Gemmatirosa kalamazoonensis: one gene and its partner. The protein of the gene in region 1 interacts with the protein of each later gene in a pairwise test. Links are inferred from orthologs where the notes say so. Each region holds a gene or a part of one and is shown on either strand. Other genes may lie near its edges.

Region 1 (2,895 bases):
CGCCGAACAGCCGGTGCACGTCCTGCGAGAGGATGACGAGCGAGCGGAGCGCGAACGCGTCGCCGAGCTCCACCACCGCGGCCGACGTCTCGTCGCACGACGTCTCGATGCCCAGTACCAGCGTGCTCACCGGGATGCCGCGCTCCGGTCGGCCGCCGTATCGAAGCGGAGCACGAGCACGTGCGGCTGCACGTCGCGCACGGTCACGCCGTCGAGCCCCGTCGGCAGGTCGACGTCGCTCGCGCGCAGCTCCACGGTGAGCGAGGTCGGGGTCGCCGGACCGAACGTGCGATGCACCGTCGGTGGATCGCGGTAGAGCTTCAGCAGCTGCCGCGTGGGGCCCTCGACGAGCGCGCGCACGTGCGGCGCGTCGCCCACCATGCGCACCGCGCTGTCGACGACGGGCGCGAAGTGCACGGGCACGTACTGCGACGCGGTCTCCTCGCCGCTCGCGACGACCCACAGCGCCAGCGCGAAGAACAGTGCCGCGAACTTGTAGCCGAGCCGCTCGGTGAACGCCTCGGTGACCGCGTCGGTCCAGGGCGCGCTCGCCATCTACCGCCGCGCTCCCGCGCGGGGCGGCGTCGCGGCCGCCGTGTCGGGCACGACCTCCACCGACATGCCCGCGCGCTCCACCACCGGCGTCGGCGTGTGCGGCTTGATGGTGGCGGTCGCCGCCGGCGGCGCGCCCGCCTCGTCGAGCAGCCGCGCGACCAGCGCGCGGTTCGTCTCCGAGTTCCAGTCCTGCGTGTACGACTTCTTGCGGATCACGCCGTCCGCGCCGACGAGGAAGTTCTCCGGCACGCCCGTCGTCATGTACGTCTTCTGGATGGCGCCCGTGGGGTCGTGCAGCACGTCGAACGTGATGCCGAACTCCTGCAGGAAGTCGCGCACCTTCTGCTCCTGCCCCGCGTCGTCGATGCTGACAGCGACGATCTTGAAGCCGCGGGGCGCGAAGTCCTTGTACATCGCCTCCATGCTCGGCATCTCCTGCCGGCACGGCGCGCACCACGTGGCCCACACGTTCACGAGCACGACCTTCCCCTTGTACGCGTCGAACGACCGCGTCGCGGGCTCGGGATCGAGCGTGCGCGCGGCGAACGTGGGCGCCTTCGTGCCCACCGTGACCTCGAACAGCTCGTCGCCGAGGAAGTGCGTCGCCGCCCACAGCGCGACGGCGAGCGCGGCGACGACGCCGAGCACCGTGAGCCACTGCGCGCGCGCCGTCATACCGTCACCGTCGTCGCGAGGTCGCGCAGCGCGGCGATCTCCGCGCGCGGGTCGGCCGCCGTGAACACCGCGTTGCCGGCGACGAACGTGTCGGCGCCCGCGCGGTGGCAGCGCGCGACGGTCGCGCGGTTGATGCCGCCGTCGACCTCGAGCCATGCGCCGCTGCGCGCCTCGTCGAGCATCGCGCGCGCGCGCGCGATCTTGCCGACGCAGTACTCGAGGAACCGCTGCGCGCCGAAGCCGGGGTTCACGGTCATCACGAGCAGCAGGTCGAGCTCGTGCGCGATCTCCTCGACGAACGCGAGCGGCGTGGCGGGATTCACGGCGACGCCGGCGCGGCAGCCGAGCTCCTTGATGCGCGCGATCTGCCGGTCGAGGTGCGGCGCGACCTCGGCGTGGATCGTCATGCCGCTCGCGCCGGCGGCGGCGAAGTCGTCGAACCACCGCTCGGGCTCGACGACCATCATGTGCACGTCGAGCGGCAGCGACGTCACGCGGCGCACGGCCTCGATGATCTTCGCGCCGAACGTGAGGTTGGGCACGAAGCGTCCGTCCATGACGTCGACGTGGATCACGTCCGCGCCCCCCGCCTCGCACATGGCGATGTCGTCGGCGAGGCGCGCGAAGTCGGCGCTGAGGATGGACGGGGCTATGCGGACGGGCACGCGTCGGGACTCGGGACTCGGGACTCGGGACTCGGGACTCGGGACTCGGGACTCGAGACTCGTTAGGCCCGAGACGCGAGTCTCGAGTCCCGAGTCCCGAGTCCCGGCTGTTCAGGGACTAGCGGCGATGTCGATGATCACCGTGGTGTTGGGCGGCTTCATGGTGGTGGCCGGCGGCGTCTGCGCGACGACCGTCTCCGGCGGCACCGACGCGTTCACGCGCCGCTCGCCCTGCTGCGGCTGGAACCCCGCGTCGCGCAGCGCCCGCTCGGCGTCGACCTGCAGCATACCGACGACGTTAGGCACCGGGCGGTCGTTCGGCACCAGCCGCGACGGGAAGACGAATAGGTAGACGACGAGGTAGGCGAGCAGGAACCCCGCGCCGCCGACCACGAAGTACGGCAGCACGCGCCGCGCGCGGCTGCGCCACGGGCTGCCGTGCGGCGCCTCGGGGCGCGGCGGCTGCGCGCGCGGCGGCTGGGCGCGCGGCGGGGTCTCCGGCGGCACGCCCGCGCTCACGCGGCCACCTCGTCCGAGCGACGCAGCCGCGCGGCGAACGCGCCGTCGACGCCGTGCCGGTGCGGCAGCACGCGCAGGCGATCGCCGTCGAGCACCGCGGCGGGCACGGCACCGTCGGGCGGCGGCTCCGGCGTGAACTCGGGATGCTCGGCGAGGAACGCGTCGACCTGCGCGTCGTTCTCCTCGGGCTCGAGGGAGCACGTGCTGTACACGAGCAGCCCGCCCGGGCGCACGATCGACGCCGCGCCGCGCAGCACGGCGCGCTGGAGCGACGCCATCACCGCGAGGTCGGAGATCTTCAGGCGCCACCGCGCGTCCGGGTGCCGACGGAACGTGCCGGTGCCGGTGCACGGCGCGTCGACGAGCACCGCGTCCACCGGACGCACCGCCGGGTTGCGCGCGTCGGCGGCGAGGACGTGCACGCGGTCGGCGTGCAGCCGCTCGACGTTCGCGACGACGCGTCGCAGCCGAGACGTGGAGA
Region 2 (2,918 bases), 510 kb from region 1 along the record:
GCACGCTCGTGATCATCGCGAAGCTGCTCGGCGTGCGCGAGGGACCGGGGAGCGTGTTCGACAGGGCGCCGCGCTGGTGGGCCGCGGGGATCCTGAAGGCGTCGGGCGTGCGCGTGGTGCTGCACGGCGGCGAGCAGCTCGTCCCCGGCGAGCCGCACATCTTCGTGTCCAACCACGTGAGCTGGTACGACGTGCTCGCGCTGGTGCTCGTGCTGCCGCAGTACTCGTTCGTCGCGAAGGCGGAGCTGTTCAAGGTGCCGCTGTTCGGCAGCGCGGCGCGCGCCGTGGGCACGATCCCCATCGAGCGCGAGAATCGGAAGGCCGCGTTCCAGAGCTACGAGGAGGCCGCCGTGCGGATCCGCGCGGGGCGCAACGTCGTCGTGTACCCCGAGGGGACGCGCGGCACGTCGTACGCGCTGCGGCCGTTCAAGAAGGGGCCGTTCGTGCTCGCGATCGCGGCCGGCGTGCCGATCATCCCGACCATCATTCACGGCACGATCGAGGCGAACCCGCGCGGCACGCTGCGCGTGACGCCCGGTGTCGTCGACGTGCACCTGCTCGAACCCGTCTCCACGGCGGGACTCTCGTACGACGAGCGCGACGCGTTGAGTCGCGCCGTCTACGAGCGCATGGCCGAAGGCTTCCGACGCATCTACGGTCTCGAGAGCCCGCCCTATCCGACCACCACCACCGCCGCGGCCCCCGCGGCGGCCGCCGACTGACCACCCACAGCGACCTTCATGTCCACGATCATCGACGTCACCGCCCGCGAGATCCTCGACAGCCGCGGCAACCCGACCATCGAGGTCGACGTCACGCTGGAGAGCGGTGCCGCGGGCCGCGCCGCCGTGCCGAGCGGCGCATCGACGGGCGAGCACGAGGCGCTCGAGCTGCGCGACGGCGACGCGAAGCGCTACCTCGGCAAGGGCGTGCAGCAGGCGGTGACGAACGTGATCGAGGTGATCGCGCCGGCGCTGAACGGCGTCGAGGCGTCGGAGCAGATCGGCGTCGACCGGCTGATGCTCGATCTCGACGGCACGGAGAACAAGGGCAAGCTCGGCGCGAACGCGATCCTCGGCGTGTCGATGGCCGTCGCGCGCGCGGCGGCGAACGAGCAGGAGCTGCCGCTGTACCGCTACCTCGGCGGGCCGATGGCGCGCGTGCTGCCCGTGCCGATGATGAACATCCTCAACGGCGGCGCGCACGCGACGAACACCGTCGACTTCCAGGAGTACATGGTCGTCCCCGTCGGCGCGGAGTCGTTCGCCGAGGCGCTGCGGATGGGCGCCGAGGTGTTCCACGCGCTGAAGAAGGTGCTCGTCGGCCGCAAGCTCTCCACCGGCGTCGGCGACGAAGGCGGCTTCGCGCCCGACCTGGCGAGCGACGAGGACGCGATCAAGGTCGTGCTCGAGGCGATCGACAAGGCCGGCTACGCGGCGGGGAAGGACATGGCGCTCGCGCTCGACTGCGCCGCGTCGGAGCTGCACAAGGGCGGCACGTACACGTTCAAGAAGAGCGGCGGCAAGGCGCGTGACGCCGCCGGCATGGTGGAGCTGTACGCCGAGTGGGCGGAGAAGTATCCGATCGTGTCGATCGAGGACGGCCTCGCCGAGGACGACTGGGACGGCTGGGCGAAGCTGACCGAGACGTTAGGCAGCCGAGTGCAGCTCGTGGGCGACGACCTGTTCGTGACGAACAGCGAGCGGCTCGCCCGCGGCATCGCGGACGACGTCGCGAATGCCATCCTCGTGAAGGTGAACCAGATCGGCACGCTCACCGAGACGCTCGAGGCGATCGAGATGGCGCGCGCGAACGGGTACAACTCCATCATCTCGCACCGCTCCGGTGAGACCGAGGACACGTTCATCGCCGATCTCGCGGTCGCGACGAACGCGGGGCAGATCAAGACGGGCTCCGCGTCGCGCTCCGATCGCGTCGCGAAGTACAACCAGCTCCTGCGCATCGAGGAGCAGCTCGGCGACGTCGCGGAGTTCGCCGCGGGCGGGCCGTTCGGCCTCTGATCTGCGTGTGGTGACGCCGTGATCCGGAAGCTTCTCATCGGCGCCATCGTGCTCGGCGTGGTGGTGTACGCGCTCCAGGGGGGCGAGTACGGCACCACCGACCTGCTGCGGCAGCGTGCGCGCAAGAAGTCGTTGCTCGCCGGCATCGACTCCCTGCAGCGGCAGGTCGACTCGCTCGGCGCGCTGCAGAAGCGACTCGAGACCGATCCCGCGCTGCAGGAGCGCATCGCGCGCGAGGAGTTCGGGATGGTGCGCGGAGAGAAGGAGCTGCTGTACCGTTTCGCGGACCCGCGGCCCGACGCCGACTCCACGAAGCGCGGGCCTTGACGATCGAAACGGCCCGGATATACTTGGGATCAACGACGCGGGGTGGAGCAGCCTGGTAGCTCGTCGGGCTCATAACCCGAAGGTCGCGGGTTCAAATCCCGCCCCCGCCATACGGACGGCCGGCTCCCGGAGCCGGCCGTTCCGTTTCCCGGTCAGTCCGGTTAAGTTCATGAGCCGGCCGATGATACGGCCCGTGGCAGGGTAGCTCAGCCGGTTAGAGCACGGCACTCATAATGCCGGGGTCGCGGGTTCGAGTCCCGCCCCTGCTACTTCGAAGTGATGACGACGCCCGCCGGGTCCCCGACTCCGCGGGCGTCGTTCGTTGCGCGCCGTCGGGGAGCCGAACGATGCCGCTGAGCATCACGTGGGCGCGCCGAGGTCGACACGGCGACGACGGGGCACGTGCCGGAGACGGCCGAGCTGATGGGCACGTACGCACGCGAACCCCGGCGTCGCTGACCCGATCGCGGCGCGCCGCGTGCAGCGGATCGTCGAGCGGACCGACGTGCCTGGAGGCCACGATGGCTGCACGATTCCGCGACCGCGTCGACGCAGGGCGGCGACTCGCCG

Evidence for each region.
Region 2: the proteins of rpe (region 1) and eno interact in binary tests that used the Escherichia coli proteins (3 or more experiments, as listed by UniProt). The link is inferred for Gemmatirosa kalamazoonensis from one-to-one orthologs.

What each region holds. Positions count from the first base shown.
Region 1 is NZ_CP007128.1:2,986,759-2,989,653, forward strand. Bases 62-2,885 are described here. They hold rpe (ribulose-phosphate 3-epimerase), read right to left. Parts: upstream 1,896-2,885; coding sequence 1,227-1,895; downstream 62-1,226. Other genes in these bases: tsaD (tRNA (adenosine(37)-N6)-threonylcarbamoyltransferase complex transferase subunit TsaD), read right to left, coding at 62-130; J421_RS12785 (hypothetical protein), read right to left, coding at 127-555; J421_RS12790 (TlpA disulfide reductase family protein), read right to left, coding at 556-1,230; J421_RS12800 (PASTA domain-containing protein), read right to left, coding at 2,007-2,414; rsmB (16S rRNA (cytosine(967)-C(5))-methyltransferase RsmB), read right to left, coding at 2,411-2,885. Outside these bases: more of tsaD, read right to left, coding at 1-61; more of rsmB, read right to left, coding at 2,886-2,895. UniProt on the Escherichia coli protein: Catalyzes the reversible epimerization of D-ribulose 5-phosphate to D-xylulose 5-phosphate.
Region 2 is NZ_CP007128.1:3,493,838-3,496,755, forward strand. The notes cover bases 34-2,880. They hold eno (phosphopyruvate hydratase), read left to right. Parts: upstream 34-740; coding sequence 741-2,021; downstream 2,022-2,880. Other genes in these bases: J421_RS15095 (lysophospholipid acyltransferase family protein), read left to right, coding at 34-722; J421_RS15105 (FtsB family cell division protein), read left to right, coding at 2,040-2,348; J421_RS15120 (phosphoribosyltransferase), read left to right, coding at 2,870-2,880. Also shown: more of J421_RS15095, read left to right, coding at 1-33; more of J421_RS15120, read left to right, coding at 2,881-2,918. UniProt on the Escherichia coli protein: Catalyzes the reversible conversion of 2-phosphoglycerate (2-PG) into phosphoenolpyruvate (PEP). It is essential for the degradation of carbohydrates via glycolysis.